Regions from separate parts of the Bifidobacterium sp. UTCIF-39 genome, predicted to be linked through region 4. Evidence: riboswitches for the same ligand, from Rfam matches in the RefSeq annotation. Region 4 holds a riboswitch; each other region holds the start of a gene.

Region 1 (4,951 bases), on a different contig from region 4:
CCAGCCGTTCTACTACCAGGGGGACATGGCTGCAGACACCCCCCTGCCATGGACCATCGCGATCACCTATACGCTCGACGGCACGACCATCGACCCCGATGACCTTGCGGGCAGGAACGGCGACCTCGACATCACGCTCGCCATCAACGCCAACGACGATGACACCGTCAAGGACTTCTCCGAAAGCTACGTGCTGCAGGCGCAGGGTACGTTCCCGCAAAACGCCTATGACATCACCGACTCCGACGCCACGTTGGCGACATCCGGCAGCAACACCGTGGTCTCGGCCATGGTGCTGCCCGGGGAATCCCAGACATTCCACATCCACGGCACCGCCAAGGACTTCCAATACTCCGGATGGCAGATCGCCGGCATGAACCTCGACCTCGCCATCGACCTGAGCTCGCAGGACACCTCGAAACTCACCGAACAGACCAGCAAGCTTGAAGACGCCACCACCCAGCTCGCCGACGGTTCATCGCAGCTCGCCGATGGGAACGCGACCTTGGCATCCGGCGCGAACACGCTCGATCAGGGCCTCGCCGCGCTGCACAATGGCGCGAGCAGTGTGAACACCGGAGCCTCGCAATTGGCGGACGGAACCGGCTCGCTCGCCGCCGGTGCACAGGGTGTCCAACAGGGTGCCACGTCACTCGCCCAAGGCACACAGACGCTGGCCTCCGGTTCGCAACAGCTCGCCAACGGCGTCAACGCACTCACCACCGGTGTCGGCGCTGTCTCCGCGGCAGTGCCACAGCTGACCTCAGGCGCGAACACGCTCGCCCACCAGCTTGGCGAATCCAGCAACGACCCCTCACAGCCGACGCTGAAGGACGGCTGGCAGAACCTCCACAGCGGCATCGGTGCACTCAGCACTGGAAGCAGCCAGTACCAGACAACACTGAAACAAAGCCAGCAGACCGCAGAAACCGCCGCGCAGCAGGCGGCGCAGCAGGCCGCTGCCGCCCAGCAGCAAATGCAGACCGCACTGCAGGCCTACGTCGTCGATCCGCAGAACGCCGACAAGCAGGCGGCGCTTAATCAGGCCATCGAAGCGTTCGCCAAAGCCAACCAAACGGCCGGCGCCTACACCGGTAGCGCCCAGGCGCTCAAGCAGGCATCCGACGGATACGCCCAGCTCGGCGATGGCATCGACTCGCTCAACACCGGTGCCGCAACACTGAACAACCAATTCGACGCCACGCAATCCTCCACCGTCGCCGGCGGTGCCGCACAGCTCGCCAACGGCATGAATCAGGTCGCACAGGGACTGAACGCCATGCCATCCGACTCGCTGGACGCACTGAACACCGCAGCCAAGCAGGTCGCGGACGGATCCGCCGCAGTCAATGCGGGCGCATCCGAACTCGCCTCAGGCTCCGGAACCCTTGCAACGGGAGCGTCCACGCTCCATTCCGGCGCGTCAACACTCGCACAGGGGACAAGCGAACTGGCCGACGGAACGCAAAACGCCAAGTCAGGTGCCAGTCAACTGGCCGAAGGAGCGCAGACGGCGGCCTCCGGCACCCGAACCCTCGCCGAAGGGAATGCGGCGCTCGCCGAATCCGTCAACGGCATCGACCGCAAGGTGCTCGACGAACTGCAGAAGACCATTGACGACAAACTCGGTACCGGTTTCACGCCGCATTCGTTCGTCGCGCCCGACAATACCAACGTGGATCGCGTGCAGTTCACCTACGTGGTGTCCGGCGTTGACAAGCCCGAAACGGACGACAATGCGAACGGCTCCGCCGCTGCTAAGGATGCCGTCAGTACCGCCGATGACAAGGCGTCCCAGGAAGGCATCATCGCCCGGGTCAAGGCATTGTTCGGTCTGTGATCCACGGTCGCCGTCATGTAATGACGGCGGGTGCTACCACAAACCATTACGACACGCCAGATCAATATGGGGAATCGCGGTATGCAGTGCTAGCGTGAATCATGTCCACACGGGTGCCCAAATGCGAGGGCTGAGATCGGAAAGCGTCCGAGACCGTAGAACCTGGTCGGGTAATGCCGCCGTAGGAAGTTAGGAAAGTTCATGCAGAATCCTGCACAATCACAACGGTTCCCCTACGTTTCGATGCGTGACGGTTTCGATCTGTCGGCATCGCTCGTCGTCGGACCGCAGGACATTGCCAATGGCGTCATCACCGATGTGGTGGACGACGCGCTGCGTGGCGGAGTGACGTTCATCCGCGTTTCCGCACGCCACGTCACCGCCCGTGATCTCGCCGGTCTGGCCCAGGATGTGGCCCAGATCATCGAGGACAACGACAAGTCGGACTCCGTCGCCCTGGTGCTCGACGGTCGTGCCGACGTCGTCTGGCAGTGCCGCAACAAGGGCATCAAGGTCGACGGTGTCCATCTGGGACCGAACGATGTGGAACCGCGCGAGGCACGTGAACTGCTCGGCGATGACGCCATCATCGGCCTGTCCGCCGAGATCGAGGGTCTGGTGCCGATCCTCAACGAGATCCCGGAGGGATGCATCGACTACATCGCGGCCACCCCGTTCCACATGGCCACCCCCGAGCTCGAGGCCGCATCGGCCGCCGACGAGCACGGTACCCTGCTCACCGTGGATCGTGTGAACACCATGGCCACGGCCTGCGTGTACCCGGTGGCGGTCGTCGGGGGAGTGACCGTCGACGACATCGCCACGCTGGCCGGGACCAAGGCCGCCGGATGGTTCGTCACCAAGGCGATCACCGAGGCGTCGGATCCGCAGGCCGCGGCCCAGGCCATGGTGGATGCATGGAAGTCGGTGCGTGGCGACGCCCGTCACGGTTACGCCAAGCGTGCCGAGAAGCCTGCCGCCGAACCCTCGGCCGAACCCGCCGCCGAGAAAAAGTTCACCAACGCCAAGGATGCCAAGGCCGCCGCCAAGCTTGCCAAGCAGCAGCGCGTCGACATCGCCGCCCGTGACTCCAAGCAGCGTGACAAGGCGCACATCCGCAAGACCAAGACCGTGCATTTCGAAAACCAGCACGGCACCTACGATCTGGAAGTGCCGTACACCGAGATCAAGCTGTCCGACACCCCCGGAGTCGGACCGAACCCGCCGTTCATCGACTACAGCACCGAAGGCCCCAAGTGCGATCCGAAGGAGGGTCTGCAGCCTCTTCGCCTCGCATGGATCAAGGACCGTGGCGATGTCGAGGAGTACGAGGGGCGTCGTCGCAACCTCGCCGATGACGGCAAGCGCGCCATGAAGCGCGGCAAGGCCACCAAGGAATGGCGAGGCCGTCGTCACAACCCGATGAAGGCCAAAGACCATCCGGTGACCCAGATGTGGTACGCCCGCCATGGCATCATCACCCCCGAAATGAAGTTCGTCGCCGAGCGCGAGAACTGCGATGTGGAGCTCGTGCGTTCGGAGCTGGCATCCGGTCACGCCGTCATGCCGTGCAACATCAACCACCCCGAGGCTGAGCCGATGATCATCGGCGAGAAGTTCCTCACCAAGCTCAACGCCAACATGGGCAACTCCGCGGTTACCAGCTCCATCGATGAGGAGGTGGAGAAGCTCACGTGGGCCACCAAGTGGGGTGCCGACACCGTGATGGACCTGTCCACCGGCAACGACATTCACACCACGCGCGAATGGATCCTGCGCAACTCCCCGGTTCCGATCGGCACCGTGCCGATGTATCAGGCCCTCGAGAAGGTGGAGGACGACGCCTCCAAGCTCAGTTGGGAGCTGTTCCGCGACACTGTGATCGAGCAGTGCGAGCAGGGCGTGGACTACATGACCATCCACGCGGGCGTGCTGCTGCGCTTCGTGCCGCTTACCGCCAACCGCGTGACCGGCATCGTCTCTCGTGGCGGTTCGATCATGGCCGAGTGGTGCCTGCAGCACCATCAGGAAAGCTTCCTGTACACGCACTTCGACGAACTGTGCGACATCTTCGCCAAGTACGACGTGGCGTTCTCATTGGGTGACGGTCTGCGTCCGGGTTCGCTGGCCGATGCCAACGATGCCGCCCAGCTGGCCGAGCTCATGACTCTGGGTGAGCTCACCCAGCGCGCCTGGGCCAAGGACGTGCAGGTGATGATCGAGGGCCCGGGCCACATTCCGTTCGACACCGTGCGCATGAACATCGAACTGGAGAAGGCGGTATGCTCCGGCGCTCCGTTCTACACGCTCGGACCGCTTACCACCGATACGGCACCCGGCTACGATCACATCACCTCCGCCATCGGCGGTGTGGAGATCGCCCGCTACGGCACGGCCATGCTGTGCTACGTCACGCCGAAGGAACACCTCGGTCTGCCGAACAAGGACGATGTGAAGCAGGGTGTGATCGCCTACAAGATCGCCTGCCACGCGGCCGACATCGCCAAGCATCATCCGCACGCCCAGGACCGCGATCTCGCGATCTCCAAGGCGCGTTTCGAATTCCGTTGGCTCGACCAGTTTAACCTTGCCTACGATCCGGACACCGCCATCGCCTTCCATGACGAGACGCTGCCCGCCGAGCCGGCCAAGATGGCGCACTTCTGCTCCATGTGCGGACCGAAGTTCTGCTCCATGGCCATCAGCCAGAACATCCGCAAGAAGTTCGGCAACGCGGCGCAGCAGGAGCAGCTGGTGCAGGACACCATCTCCGGCAAGGTGCCGGCCGTCGATGTGGCCGCTCAGGCGGTCGCCGACAGCGGCGTGCGGTCCGGTGCCGCCATGAGCGCCGAGGACATCGCCGCGGGCATGGACCAGATGAGCGAGAAGTTCCGCGCCCAGGGCGGCAAGCTCTACGCCAAGGCCAGTGAGTGATTCGATGAGCTGGTGATTCGGCGATCTGATGATTCGCACGATCCGGTTGATGATGATCTGACGTGGTCATCGTTATCGACCGGATCGTGCATATTCGTGCGCACGGATTCGTGTGCGTTCAGCCTCGATGCCGGCGCAGCTCCGGACGGCGTTCAACCCGTTCGAACGCGGTCATGA
Region 2 (4,951 bases), on a different contig from region 4:
GTTGGGTGTACGAGACGATACTCGTCTCTGTGCAGGAACGGCGGTTCGTGAACCGCGGATTCCTCAACGGACCGCTCTGCCCGATCTATGGGACCGGCGCGGTGGTCGCCATCGTGGTACTCACCCCGCTCAAGGACACGCCGATGTCGTTGGTGACCATGTTCCTGCTGGGTGCGGTGGGCGCATCGGTACTCGAATACGTGACGTCATGGGTGATGGAGAAGGCGTTCCATGCACGATGGTGGGATTACTCGCACTTCAGATTCAATATCAACGGACGTATCTGCCTGATCGGCGCGATCATATTCGGCGTATTCGGCGTACTGATCGTGGATGTGGCCCAGCCGTGGGTGGAACAATGGACCGCGATGATCCCGCTGCCGCTATTCCATACGATCATCGCGGTGCTGATGGTGACGATCCTCGTGGACTTCCTGATCACCGTGATCGGCCTCAGCGGCTTCGCCCGGCGTCTGGCCGAATTCTCCCAGATATTGGAACGCAGCCGCGACATCATCCGCGAACGACTGGGCGATTATGCGCTCGACCCGATCGAGGCGTTGCAACGATACAGTGACGCCGCCGCGGGACGACTGCAGTCGTACAAGGGAGCCGCCGCGGACCGGATGCGTGATCTTGCCGACAACCTTCCCGATCTGCCGGGACTGGTCACGCGCGTGCAGGGGATCAGCCGGCTGTACGACACGCTTACCAATGCGCTCAACGCGCAGCAGAAACGTATGATCCGCTCGTTCCCCCGCATGACATCCGTTGACTATGGCGAGACGATCAAGCAGCTGCGTGAGATGCTGAATCGCAACGATCGCAAACATGATGATCGCGATCGTTGCGACAACGATCGGTGATACAGCCGCACAGAACGACTATCAGTGCATCAGTGCAAATATCCCGTGGTGGGACTGGACGGCACAGCCTGTCCTTCGGTCACCTTGCCAAGACCGGCCAGATAGGCGGCACGTCCGGCGGCGATCGCATCCTTGAACGCGCGGGCCATGAGCGGAATGTTGCCGGCGCTCGCCACGGCGGTATAGGCCATCACGGCATCGGCACCCATCTCCATCGCATCGCAGGCCTGGCTCGGACGTCCGATGCCCGCGTCGATGATCACCGGCACGTTCGCATTGTCGATGATGATGCGAATGAAGTCACGCATACGCAGACCCATGTTCGAACCGATCAGCGAACCCAGCGGCATCACCGCGGCGGCACCGGCTTCCTCCAGCTGACGGGCTGCGATCGGATCCGGGAACATGTACGGCATGACCACGAATCCCTCCTTTGCCAGCATCTCCGTGGCACGGATCGTCTCGGCGTTATCGGGCAGCAGATACTTGGTCTCATGCTCGATCTCCACCTTCACGAAATCCGTGTGGCACACCTCGCGGGCCAGTCGGGCGATGCGCACAGCCTCCTCCGCATTACGGGCGCCCGACGTGTTCGGCAGCAGGGTGATGCCCTCGGGAATGTAATCGAGCACGCTGTTTTCCGTGGTCTGTGCACGACGAAGCGCCATCGTGACGATCTGCGTGCCGGCATGCTCCACCGTGGCCTTGATCAGATTGAGATCATACCGGCCGGATCCCAGAATGAAGCGGGACTCGAACTCATGGCCGCCAAGATTCAGCGGCTTGTCGACCACTTCGGGCATAGGGGCTGCAGTGCCTACCGGATTCGTGACCGCGGGCTGCGGCGGCAGGGGAGTGGCGGCTACGGATTCCTCAGTGACGGGATTGGGGATCATGATTGGCTCCTTGATTGATGACGGAGATTGATAACGGAATGAAATGATGCTGAACGTGATGTCCGGTGTTCGACGCGCGCGAACTCAGCCGCCTTGAACGAACTGAACGATCTCCATGACCGACTGATCAGTGAGCATGACATCGTCACGCTTCTCCCGCGGCACGATGGCACCGTCGAGCTCCACGGCCACTCGTTCGGCACGGTAACCGTGCGACTCCAGATAGTCGGCGACGCTGACCGGCGTATCCAGCGTGACCTGTTCTCCATTGACCTGCATGAGTTCCTCCAAACTCGGCGAATATGAAAAAAGGGCGCACGAAACCAAGCCGTACCCTGCGTGGTGCGCCCGTTCATGAACCCGTCATGCCATATTCGATTATCGTCGTGGATACGGAATCGTTGGAATGAATAGCAAAGCAACTCCATAATCCACCATGGATGATGCGGAGTGATGATCATGCACTGCGTTGCGCAATCGATGACGATTCCTTACGGCGGCATGACCCGCATCAAGTCCACGGTCGAAGCGAAGCTTCCTCTCAGCCCAACGGCTCCCGTTCGTACACCAATCACCCTACCTGCTCGTGCAGACGCCGGCGCGCCGAACACGGTAAGGTGGGAATACGGTTCCCGAATCAGGGAACACCGATCGAAGGGAATATCATGATCGTCACCACTACCCCCACCGTCGAGGGCTACACCATCACCGGCTATTACGGCATTGTGTTCGGCGAGGTCATTTCCGGTGTGAACATCCTCAAGGATCTCGGAGCTGGCCTGCGCAACGTGTTCGGCGGCCGCAGCCAGGGTTATGAGAACGAGCTGGTCAACGCGCGCGAGGAGGCGCTCGCCGAAATGCAGCAGCGCGCCTCCGCGCTCGGCGCCCATGCCGTGGTGGGCGTGGACATCGATTACGAGGTGCTTGGCCAGGGCGACATGCTCATGGTCACCGCATCGGGAACCGCGGTCCAGCTCGCCGCCAAGGCCTGAACGACGCGGGATGGCCGCTGTGTTTCCGTGCCGTCGGCCGAGGACTCCGTCCAGCCGTGAATTCAAGATGTTGAACGATTGAGCACACGGGCGCAAGGAGAACGACTTCATGGAACCGCAGCAGACGCAGACGACCACGGCGAAACCGCGCATCACGCTTTCCGACGATCAGATCGACCGGTACGCGCGGCATCTGATCCTCAAGGGCGTGGGCGTGCGTGGACAGAAGCGTCTGCTCGCGGCGAAGGTGCTGATCGTCGGAGCCGGCGGTCTGGGATCCCCTGTCGTCCTGTATCTGGCGGCGGCCGGCGTGGGCACACTCGGCATCGTGGATGACGACGTGGTGGACGTCAGCAATCTGCAGCGTCAGATCATCCACGACTCCGACAGGGTCGGCATGTCCAAGGCGGAATCCGCGAAGGAAAGCATCGTCAGACTGAACCCGGACGTGACGGTGAACGTGCATCGGACCATGTTCGACGCCGGCAACGCCGCCGAACTGATCGCCGACTACGACGTGGTGGTGGACGCCACCGATAACTTCGCTGCCAAGTTTCTGATCAATGACGCCTGCGTGCTCGCCGGGAAACCGTTCGTGCACGGCGGCGTGGTGCAATTCGCCGGGCAGGTCATGGACTACGTTCCCGGGCAGGGGCCGTGCTATCGGTGCATCTTCCGCGATATGCCGGCGGCCGGTGAAGTACCGACCTGTAAGGAGGCCGGCGTTCTGGGAGCCGCCGTGGGCGTGATCGGCAGTCTGCAGGCCGTCGAGGTGGTGAAGATGATCACAGGGACGGGGGATCTGCTTACCGGGCGGATGTTGACCGTCGACATGCTCACCATGAGGATTCGCGCGGTGCCGTTGCCGGAACGGGAACCTGACTGCCCGGTCTGCGGCGATCATCCGACGATCACATCGCTCGATCCGGACCGGTATGTGCAACCGGCCTGTGCGATCTGAGTGATCTGACCGTGCGATCTACCGGCGCGACGAATCGTCTACGATGGCGCTCACTGCCCACCAGTCACCGGCCATCAGTCACCAACTATCAGCCACATTCATCATTCATCACGTACTTATCCATCAACCAATGTGATCGCAGGGGGAAACGAAACCGATGATCGGAAACGACATGTTCGACGAGGACGAGATACGGCAGATCTCTCCGGAGGAGTTCGCCGCATTGGACTACTCCACGGTTACGCTATTGGACCTGCGTGAACCGCATGAGGTGGAGGCTCACGGCATTGACGGCGCGATCAACGCCCCGTTCGACCCGTTGGCCCGTGTGCTGCGTACCGTTCCCAAGGACAAGCCGGTCATCGTGTACTGCAGCGAGGGAAGCTGGAGCGAGGAAGTGGCGCAGTTGCTGGCGGACCGCGGCTACGACGCGGTGAACCTCACCGGAGGCTTCCAGGCGTACGAGCGGTATCTCGCCCAGCGCGGATAGCCGCCGTATAGCCGGAGCGGCGCGAATTCGCTCAGGCGGGGCCGACTCGCACTGTCGCGATGTCCTGAGAGACTGTAGTGTTGCTGGACCCAGCAATATTCAACACGATTGAGGAGTGACAGGGAACACATGTCTCAGGTCAGAAGCTACAAGGAAGCGGGGTTCGATTCTCTTCTCGAAGAGCTCGAATGGCGCGGTCTGGTCAATCAATCCACTGACAAAGAGCAGCTCGCCGCGGCTCTGGACGGCGATCCCATCACCTATTATTGCGGCTTCGACCCCACAGCCGCCTCGTTGCACATCGGCAACCTCGTACAGCTGATCAACATGCGTCATCTGCAGGAGGCCGGCCATCATCCCATCGCGCTGGTCGGCGGCGCCACCGGTCTGATCGGCGATCCCCGCCAGTCCGGCGAACGCACGCTCAACCCCAAGGAAATCGTTGCCGGATGGGCCGACCGTCTCAAGGCGCAGATCGGCCGTTTTCTGAAGACGGACGGCGACAATCCCGTGCGGTTCGTCAGCAACTACGACTGGACCGCCGAGATGAGCGTGATCGACTTCCTGCGTGATGTGGGCAAGAACTTCCGTCTGGGCACCATGCTCGCCAAGGACACCGTGGCCCGTCGCCTGAACTCCGAGGAGGGCATTTCCTTTACCGAGTTCAGCTACCAGGTATTGCAGGGCAATGACTTCCTGCACCTGTTCGACGAATACGGCTGCACGCTGGAGCTGGGCGGCTCAGA
Region 3 (4,951 bases), on a different contig from region 4:
CACGAACGCGGCACGCTTGACCATGGCAAGCACATCGTCATAGTCGCCCTCGATATCGGTGCTCATGGCATGGGTGCTGTTGTCCAGACCGGATTCGCGGATCACGCGGATCACCTGCGCCACATACTCGCTCAGCTCCTCGCCCACGCCCGTCGGCCAGATCGTCAACTGGGCCATCGTATTGACATAGTCAGGGGAGTCCGGACCGGTCAGGATCCCGCCCTGCGGATGCGGAGCCGGGGCGTGCACGGCATCCCCCTTCACATCCTTCCACGCCTTGACCAGTTCGCTGGTCGCCGCCTGTGGGTCGTCGGCGCCTGCGATTGCCGACACCACGAACCAGCCGGCGGCACCCGCACGGGCCAGCGGCGCCACATCGGCAAGCTTCACACCGCCGCCGGCCACCACCGGATAATCGCTGATTGCGCACAGGCGACCGATCGCCGCAATCGAATCCGAATCATCCGCGGCCTTCTCGATCAGCGTGGCCTCCGGCTTGGTGGTCGTCGGATGCACGGCACCTGCGCCGATGTAATCCACCACACCGGCCGGCAGCTCCTCGATGATGTCGAACAATTCGGTGGTGTTGGCCGACAGACCCACGATCGCGTCCGGGCCGAGCAGCCTGCGGCATGCGGTGGCGGGAACATCGGTCTGGCCCACGTGCACGCCGTCCACCTTGATGCCCATATCGCGGGCGGCGAGCACCACGTCCAGACGATCGTCGATCAGCAGCGGCACGGTATCGCTTTTTCCGGCATCCGCGATCACCTGCGCGATATCCTTGGCCATGGCGATGATCTCGCCGGCATCGGAATGCTTGGCGCGCAGCTGCACGATGGTTACGCCGCCACGCAGGGCCTGTGCCACCACATCGGTGACCGGGCGGCCGTGCGTATCATCCGGGCCGAGCACCAGATAGGCGGATACATCGAGAATGTCGCGCATCGACGCGTACGGGAAACGGTTGGTCATGATTCGCTCCTTGCAGTATGAACAATGAATCGACAATGAATCAGGGAATCAGGGAATCAGGCGTAGATCGGCGACTGGGCGATCTCATCGGACGTGGTGTTCCACAGCGCATCGAGGAACGCCACTTGGAACGAGCCAGGACCCTCGGCCACACGTTCGGCGGCATCCGCCGCACGGTTGTAATGCAATGCCGCAGTCAGCGCGGCGACCAGCGGGCGGGCCACACAGGCGTACGTCGCCGTGACGCCGCCCAGGGAACAGCCCGCGCCCGTGATCTTCGTCATCCACACGCTGCCGCCGGGCAGACGGAAGTCGCGCTCGCCGTCGGTGACCAGATCCATGGCCCCCGATACCGACACCACACCCTTGGTGAACCGAGCGAGGGCATGGGCCGCGGGGATTGCCGCATCGATTTCATCATGAGCCTCCACGCCGGCGCGTGATTTGGAATCGGCTCCCTCCAGCCCCCAGATCCCGGCCAGCGCAATCGCCTCGGACGCGTTGCAGCGGATGATCGTGGGCGGGGTCTTCCGAAAGGCGCGAAGAATCTCGCCGCGCAGCTCGCCCGCTCCTGCTCCCACGGGATCAAGCACCCACGGCAGACCGCGGTCCACGGCATCGCGCGCGGCGGCAGGATACTCGTTGCGGAATTCCGCGAGCAATGTGCCCATATTGATGTAGGTGGCCTTGGAGGCTCCGGCGGAATCCAGAGCCTCGGCTTCTTCGCCGCTGTAGTGCATGGCCGCCGTGCCCCCTACGGCAAGCTGGGCGTTGGCGACGAAATTGATGGTGACGAAGTTCGTCAGCGACTGGGCGAGTGGCGTGGTCTCGCGTACGGCGTCCACGGCCTGCGCGATCTCGGCGCGCAGCGGATCACCGACGGTGAGGTTGCCGGATTCGAGGTTTTCGGAATCGGAACTCATATGAAGAATGCCTCCCTACGATGGTGTTGACCAACAGGTTCCAAGGGTCAGGCCGGCGCCTTTCTCAACCCGTTACGCGTCGATCCGATGGTGTTGCGCCTCGAAATCATGGTCGAGTCTTGGCCGAACCATCGTGCCGTACGTCGTACGGGTTCCCCTGCATTGTGCCATTGACGCTATGCCGCCGTTCGGACAACTTCGGCGACTTCAAGTGCTATGCGCGTATTGTGCGTCTTGTACTTGCGTCGCATCGTCGTTGCGCTGTCGTCATGTGCACGGCGATTCGATGGTGTGTTCCGGTCGTTCCGTCGTTGGCGTTGACTGTCAGCGTGTACGGATAGACTCAGGGGCGCAAAACAAGACCCCAAACCGTTCAAACCAGAAGGTGCATTGTGGCTCAGTCCAAACTTGATGAAGTCGTATCCCTCGCGAAGCGTCGCGGTTTCGTATTCCCCGCCGGTGAGATCTATGGCGGCACCCGTTCCGCATGGGATTACGGCCCGCTCGGCGTGGCGCTCAAGGACAATATCAAGCGCGAGTGGTGGCGTTCGATGGTTGTCACCCGTCCCGACGTCGTGGGCGTTGATACGTCCATCATCCTGCCCACCCCGGTGTGGGTCGCTTCCGGTCACGTCGCCGTGTTCAACGACCCGCTGGTCGAATGCCTGAACTGCCACAAGCGCAACCGCGCCGACAAGCTGCAGGAATCCTACGCCGAGAAGCACCATGACCAGCTGCCGGAGAACGGCATGGCCGACATCGTGTGCCCCGACTGCGGCACCCGTGGCAAGTGGACCGAACCGCGCGACTTCAACATGATGCTGCGCACCCATCTCGGCCCGGTGGAGGACGAGAACAGCCTGCACTACCTGCGTCCGGAGACCGCGCAGGGCATCTTCGTGGACTTCAAGAACGTGATGACCTCCTCGCGTTCCAAGCCGCCGTTCGGCATCGCCAATATGGGCAAGTCCTTCCGCAACGAGATCACTCCCGGCAACTTCATCTTCCGCACCCGTGAGTTCGAGCAGATGGAGATGGAGTTCTTCGTGGAGCCCGGCACCGATGAGGATTGGCACCAGTACTGGATCGACGCCCGTACCCAGTGGTACCTCGACCTCGGCGTCAAGCCGGAGAACCTGCGTCACTACGAGCATCCGAAGGAGAAGCTCGCCCACTACTCCAAGCGCACCGTGGACATCGAATACAAGTTCGGCTTCCAGGGATCCGACTGGGGCGAGCTCGAGGGCGTGGCCAACCGCACCGACTTCGATCTTTCCGCCCACGCCAAGCACTCCGGCGAGGACCTCAGCTACTTCAACCAGGCCACCGGCGAGCGCTACGTGCCGTACGTGATCGAGCCTGCGGCCGGCTTGACCCGCTCCCTGATGTGCTTCCTTGTGGACGCCTACGATGTGGACGAGGCTCCGAACACCAAGGGCGGCGTGGACAAGCGCACCGTGCTGCGCCTCGACCCGCGTCTGGCTCCGGTCAAGGCCGCCGTGCTGCCGCTCAGCAAGAAGCCCGAACTGCAGAACGTGGCCCAGAACCTGGCGAACGATCTGCGCCAGAACGAATGGATGATCGACTACGACGAGTCCGGCGCCATCGGCCGTCGTTACCGTCGCGAGGACGAGATCGGCACCCCGCTGTGCGTGACGGTCGACTTCGACACCCTCGACGATCAGGCCGTGACGATTCGTGACCGCGACACCATGAACCAGGAGCGCGTGGCTCTTGACAAGGTGGCCGACTACGTGGCCGCCCGCATCGGCGAGCACCGCACGCATGTGCCGCTCAAGCCCGTCGCCATGGGCGGCGAGGCATGGCCGGACAGCGTTCGTATTCAGGAGGCCGGCGGTCTGTACTGATCGCTCACGCCGTCATGCCCGGCTGATGTCGTTACGGTCACGGGCATGACCTGATTCCGTCTGATTTCGCTGCGACGTTGCCGAAACATCTGGAACGTCTGGAATGAAATCCGATGGATATGACATTTATGACATTCGACTGGTGGGATGCGCCTTGAGACGCTTCCCGCCAGTTTGTTTCACCGGCAGTTCCCGACGGAGCCGCTTCGGCGGTCGGAGACGCCACAGGATCATCAGGATTACCAAGGGATCATCAAGAAAAGGAACCATGGAAGCAAACGCCAGCATCATGCCATCGTCCGCACCATCTGTGACCATGCCGCCGGTGGATCTCGGGCCCGTTCATGTGACGACGCCGGTGGTGTTGTCGCCCATGGCGGGGGTGACGAACTGGCCGTTCCGCGTGCTGTGTGAGGAATACGGTCCCGACGGCCTGTATGTGGCCGAGATGATCACGGCCAGGGCATTGGTGGCACGGAATCCCAAGGCATTGCGACTGTGTCGCTTCGCGCCGAGTGAGCGGATCCGCTCGCTGCAGTTGTATGGTGTGAGTCCGGCGATCGTGGAGATGGCCGCCCGCATCGTGGTGGACGAGCATATGGCCGATCATGTGGATCTGAACTTCGGCTGCCCGGTGCCCAAGGTGACCCGTCGGGGCGGTGGCTCGGCGCTGCCGTGGAAGACCGAGCTGTTCCGGGAGATCATCCGTCGCGTGGTGCGGGTGTGCGCTCCGGAGAACATTCCGGTGACGGCGAAGATTCGCGTGGGTATCGACCACGACCATGAGACGTTCCTTGAGGCCGGGCGTATCGCCCAGGAGGAGGGGTGCGCCGCGGTGACGCTGCATGCGCGTACCACGGCGGAATACTATGGCGGGCACTCCGATTGGAGTCGCATCGGCGAACTGGTGGATGAACTGGATATTCCCGTATTTGGCAACGGTGATATCTGGAGTGCCGAGGATGCGCTGGCCATGGTCCGCCAGACTGGATGCGCCGGCGTGGCCATCGGTAGGGGGTGTCAGGGGCGTCCGTGGCTGTTCGCCGATCTGAAGAACGCATTCGCCGGTTCCCCTGAACGGGTGAATCCCACCTTGGGCGAAGTGGGACAGGTGATGATGCGTCACGCGCAGCTGCTTACCGAGTTCTACGATGGCGACGAGGTCATGGCCGTGCATGATCTGCG
Region 4 (4,951 bases):
CCGTCCTTCATCCGGGAGATCGTCTCACGGTTGATGATATGGAACGTGGAATCGAGCAGCGGCATGTGCAGCGTGATCACATCGCTCTGCGCGTACAGGGTCTCTAGATCAACGTATTCGGCGTGCTCCGCGACGGCGGCCTTCGGATGCGGGTCATAGGCGAGAATGCGACAGCCGAATCCGGTCAGGCATTGGATCACCGTCGCGCCGATGCGACCGATGCCCATCACACCGACGGTGAGATTGCGCAGTTCACGCCCCTGCAATCCCCCAAGCGAGAAGTCGTAGACCTGACCGCGCCACAGCGCCGGCTTGTAGTTGCGCAACACGAGCAAGATGAACATCACCGTGTATTCGGCCACACCGTTCGGCGCATAGTCGGCGTTGAGCACCATGACGCCACGCCGTCTGGCCGCATTGAGATCGATGTGGTTGTACCCGATCGTGCGGGTGGCCACCACCTTGACCCCGGCATCGGCAAGCGCGTCGATCATGGCGGCGTCGATATGGCTCTGGCCGAGAGTGCTGACGCCGTCGCAACCGGCAACCAGACCGATGTTGTCGGGACCGAGGCATTCGCTATGCAGCTCAACGGCCACACCGACCCGGTTTGCTTCATCGGCGAACGATCTGCGCTCGTCGTCGCGCACCTCGAAGGCGGCTATCTTCATGTTCATTTCTCCTTGACTGACATCATTGACGCCCGAACCGCACGGTCACCTTGCCTATTGGACCGCGTCGGGCGAGATTCGTCTGCCATCTTAGCGAGCGCGACACGCACCAGCCCAACACCAATGTGGGATCTGGGTCTATCCGTATCATGAGCAGGGCGTATTGCGGCTCTTCATGACATGGATAGACCCAGATTCAGTGTTTCGTTCTACTTCCACTCGGGCTTCCAGCGCTGCTGGAGACGGTAGGCGCTGTCCCAGAACATGTATTCGTGTTCCACGCCCACCACGAACTGTTCGGTGAGCGTGCGCTTGTGGTCCTCACTCAGTCCGACGGACAGCTTTTCGATGTCGTCGAGCAACCAGACGGCGGACTGCCAGAATTCGTCGGTCTTGTACATGTCGATCCATGCGCGATACGGGTTCGTCTCGATTGCATCGCCGATGCGTGCCGCGATGCGCGTGCCGTAGTCGGCATACACCCAGGCGCACGGCAGCAGCGCCACAAGCACGTCGACCAGCGGCCTGGTGTGTGCGATGGCGATCATATTCGACGTGTAGGCGCGAGCAAACGCCGACTGACGGGCGTCGTCCATCTGCTGACGGGTGATGCCGAACGTGTCGCGGAAGAAGTCGTGCACGTGCTCGGTCTCGTTCGAGGCACCGGCGATGGCGTTCGACAGATGCGTGCGGATGGCCGGATCGTCGCACTTGGCGAAGGCGAGCGCATGCACGTTCACGTAGTCATTGAGATACAGATAGTCCTGCAGCATGTAGAACACGAACTTCTCACGGTCGAGTGTGCCGTCGCCGAGCTCGCGGAGGAACGGCTGGTCGACGCCCTCCTCCCATACGGGTTCGGCGGCCTTGTAGAGGCGTTCGGCGAAGGGGTGATCGGGAAGGAATCGGGTAAGGGGCATGTTGGGTTCCTTTCGGGATGTGAAATCGGCAAATCGGCAAACATCGGTCTGAATGGCCGTAGAAAATATGAGTAAGGAAGGTCGGTGGTCTAGAGGATCAGCGGCGCGTCGGAAAAGTCGTGCATGACGCCATCGGCGATGGCGGTGATCTGCCGCCACTGGGTTTTCGATGAGGCGTCGTACATGGCCCATGCACGCATGCCGACGGATTTGGCCACGCGGATGCCCACAAGAATGTCCTCGAATACCGTGCAGCAGGTCGGTACCACGCCAATCTGGGCCGCGGCATGCAGGTACACGTCGGGCCGGTCCTTGCCGACGTTGTTCACATCATCCACGCTGCTGAACGCGTCGAACAGATCGTAGATGCCGAGTCGACGAAGGACTGCCTCACGGAACCGTGGCGGCAGGCTGGTGGCCACGGCGAGCTTGGCACCGGACGACTTGAGGTGGCGCAGGTACTCCTCCGCATGCGGCTTGAGCGGCACGGTGGTGGCATAGGCGTCGAACGCCATGCGGTTCCATTCGTCCATGAGATCCTGTGGGCTGTCCGGCAGACCGAACCGGCGAATCGTGTACTCCGCGCACCCTTCGAACGACAGGTGGGCGATGGATTCGGCATAGTCGGCGGGCACGTCGAGTCCTCGGCCGTGGAGGAATTCGTTGTCCACGTCGGTCCACACGTGCATTGAATCGAGCAGCGTGCCATCGAGGTCGAAGATGGCGGCCTTGCCCGCACTCGCGTTGCCGGACGAGTTGCCGGACGGCACGGCGAAATCAGGGAATCAGGCATTGGCATCGAAACCGGCAAGGCCGTGTGCGTACAGATCCCAGAAATGATTGGTGGGACCGTTGCCGTTGCCGAGCTCCAGCGAATGCTCGATGGCCATGGTCACGTACTTCTTGGCACGATCGATGGCCTCGTGGAACGGATGGCCGAGCGCAAGATTGGCGGCGATGGCCGACGAGTACGTGCAGCCGGTTCCGTGCGTGTTCTTGGTGTTGATGCGCTTGGCGGAGAACTCATAGAAGTTCTTGCCGTCGTACAGCACGTCGATGGCGTCGCCCGTGGCGTGGCCGCCCTTGACGAGCGCGGACGTGCAACCCATCTCCTGAATGGCCTTCGCCGCGGCCTTCTGGCCTTCAAGATCCGTGATCTTCAGTCCGGAGATGCATTCGGCCTCGGGAATGTTCGGCGTCAGCACGTCGGCGTGCGGGATCACGATCCTGATCAGCGAGTCGATGCAGTTGGGGTCCATGAGCGGAGCACCGTTCTTGGCGTACATGACCGGGTCGATGACCACGTTTTCGGCCTGATACTCGACGAGCTTGTCGGCCACGACCTGCATGATGTCCGGATTATCGAGCATGCCGATCTTCACGGCCTTTGGACGGATGTCCTCGAACACGGCGTCGATCTGATCGGCGATGATCTTCGGATCCACGTCGAGCACGGAGATCACGCGGGCGGTGTTCTCGGCGACGACGGACGTGATCACGGACATGGCGAAGCAGCCGTTGGCGCTCATGGTCTTGAGATCGGCCTGAATTCCGGCACCTCCGGAACAGTCGGATCCTGCGATGGACAGCACGGGCGTCAGTACGCTCATAATCGTTCCTCCCTACGATGGTGTTAACCAACAGGTTCAAAGGGTCAGGCGTCATGCCTTTCTCAACCCGTTCCACCGCGCGCCGCATGCGAATACGCATCGTCGGCGCCGAGTCGGGTTCCCCTGCAACTTGACGGCATCCACGCTATCCGCGGGAGCCGACATCCCGATTCGGCCATCACGAATGACAGGCGTCGAGCAGCTCCCGCGCATGCGTCAGCGATGTATCGGTCTCGCCGCCGTCGAGCATGCGGGCGATCTCACGTTCACGGGCTTCGCCACGCACCTCGTCCACAGTGGTACGTACCGCATCGGCATCGGATTCGTCGGCGCGCTTGGATACCACGAATTGCGCGTCGGCCCAAGCGGCCACCTGCGCCAGATGCGTGACGACGATCACCTGCGCGTTCTCGGCGAGTCGCGCCAGACGTCGTCCGAGCTCGGCGGCCGTACGTCCGCCCACGCCGGCGTCCACTTCATCGAATACGAACGTCATGTCCTGACCGGACACGGACGAGAACCCCTTCTGCGCCGCGGACAGCTCCAACGCCAGCATGAGTCGACTGAGCTCGCCGCCGGACGCGCTCTTGCCCATCGGCAGACTCGGCGCTCCCGGAAACGCGGTGAACAGAAAACGGATGTCGTCGCCGCCGTGCGCGTCGAGTCCGTCACGCCGGTCCACTTCGATGTCGAGTCGGGCTCCGGCCATAGCCAACGATTCGAGTTCCTTCGTTACATGATCGGCGAGTTCGGCCGCCGCGTCGCGGCGTCGCTTCCCCAGCCTCTCGGCGGCCTCGAGCGCGGCGGCGTGGGCTTCATCCCGTTCGCGGGTGAGCTTCGCCACGCGTTCGGGGGATGCATCGAGGTCCTCCAGCTCGTACCCGGCCTTTTCCCTCCAGGCGATGACATCGGCGAGGGTGGGTCCCCACCGTCTGGCGAGTTCGTCGAGCTCGTGGATGCGTCCGTTGATCTGATCGAGATCGCCTTCGCCGTCCTCCTGTTCCAGCAGGCCGCCAAGGGTGAAGACGATGTCGGACAGTTCCGTTTCCACTGATGACAGACGTTCCGCGGTTTCGGCGTAGGTCCCCTTCATGCCGATGGACTGCAGGGAGTGCACGGCCTGCTCGATCATGGCCATCGCTCCTCCGGTCTCCGAATCCACGCCCATCTGCCCCGGATCGAGCGCGGCGAGCGCCCCGCCGACCCCTTGCATGATGGCGGCCGAGTTCTCGATACGATCGCGCATGGCCTTGAGTTCCGCATCCTCACCGTCGTGGGGGGCCGTACGGTCAATGCGGTCGATGGATTCACGGAGATAGTCGGCACGCTGTGTGGTCTCCGACTCCTGTTCGACGATCGCGCGCAGTTTGGCATCGCAATCGTTGAGCCGTTTCCATGCCGCACGATAGTCGTCGAGTTCGGCCGCGTCGTCGGCGTATGAGTCGAGGAATTCCCGCTGCCGGGCGGGAGATGCCATGCGCAGCTGGTCGGCCTGTCCGTGGATGGCGATCAGTTCGTCGGTCAGGTCACGAAGCACGGCACGTGGCACGCTTCTGCCGTTAAGCACGGCACGTGAACGTCCCTGTGCGGGCAGGGTACGGGACAGGAACAATCCGTCGTCGCCGAGTTCGGCACCGGCGTCTCGGGCGATGGCGTCCACGGTCCCACCCGGCGCGATATCGAATACGCCCTGCGCCCATGCCTCCCGGTCCCCCTCCGATACGGTGCGCGCGGGAACGGCGCCTCCCGA

Evidence for each region. Region 4 has a riboswitch for thiamine pyrophosphate ahead of thiD (bifunctional hydroxymethylpyrimidine kinase/phosphomethylpyrimidine kinase). Riboswitches for the same ligand answer to the same signal wherever they lie in the genome.
Region 1: another riboswitch for thiamine pyrophosphate. It lies ahead of thiC (phosphomethylpyrimidine synthase ThiC); the one in region 4 lies ahead of thiD (bifunctional hydroxymethylpyrimidine kinase/phosphomethylpyrimidine kinase).
Region 2: another riboswitch for thiamine pyrophosphate. It lies ahead of thiS (sulfur carrier protein ThiS); the one in region 4 lies ahead of thiD (bifunctional hydroxymethylpyrimidine kinase/phosphomethylpyrimidine kinase).
Region 3: another riboswitch for thiamine pyrophosphate. It lies ahead of thiM (hydroxyethylthiazole kinase); the one in region 4 lies ahead of thiD (bifunctional hydroxymethylpyrimidine kinase/phosphomethylpyrimidine kinase).

What each region holds. Positions count from the first base shown of each region.
Region 1 is NZ_JEOG01000006.1:138,059-143,009, reverse strand. Features, by position in the region: gene EP30_RS04205 (hypothetical protein) at 1-1,840, shown strand, start outside; TPP riboswitch at 1,940-2,046, shown strand; gene thiC (phosphomethylpyrimidine synthase ThiC) at 2,042-4,774, shown strand; gene EP30_RS04195 (26S protease regulatory subunit) at 4,893-4,951, opposite strand, start outside.
Region 2 is NZ_JEOG01000002.1:240,672-245,622, reverse strand. Features, by position in the region: gene EP30_RS02000 (putative ABC transporter permease) at 1-866, shown strand, start outside; gene EP30_RS01995 (thiazole synthase) at 896-1,762, opposite strand; gene thiS (sulfur carrier protein ThiS) at 1,847-2,041, opposite strand; TPP riboswitch at 2,233-2,332, opposite strand; gene EP30_RS01985 (putative heavy metal-binding protein) at 2,425-2,754, shown strand; gene EP30_RS01980 (HesA/MoeB/ThiF family protein) at 2,906-3,715, shown strand; gene EP30_RS01975 (rhodanese-like domain-containing protein) at 3,873-4,205, shown strand; gene tyrS (tyrosine--tRNA ligase) at 4,335-4,951, shown strand, end outside.
Region 3 is NZ_JEOG01000018.1:46,354-51,304, forward strand. Features, by position in the region: gene thiE (thiamine phosphate synthase) at 1-975, opposite strand, end outside; gene thiM (hydroxyethylthiazole kinase) at 1,032-1,898, opposite strand; TPP riboswitch at 1,893-2,067, opposite strand; gene EP30_RS08085 (glycine--tRNA ligase) at 2,291-3,766, shown strand; gene dusB (tRNA dihydrouridine synthase DusB) at 4,035-4,951, shown strand, end outside.
Region 4 is NZ_JEOG01000005.1:49,438-54,388, reverse strand. Features, by position in the region: gene EP30_RS03040 (D-isomer specific 2-hydroxyacid dehydrogenase family protein) at 1-671, opposite strand, end outside; gene tenA (thiaminase II) at 881-1,591, opposite strand; gene EP30_RS03030 (HAD family phosphatase) at 1,681-2,361, opposite strand; gene thiD (bifunctional hydroxymethylpyrimidine kinase/phosphomethylpyrimidine kinase) at 2,377-3,201, opposite strand; TPP riboswitch at 3,194-3,336, opposite strand; gene recN (DNA repair protein RecN) at 3,380-4,951, opposite strand, start outside.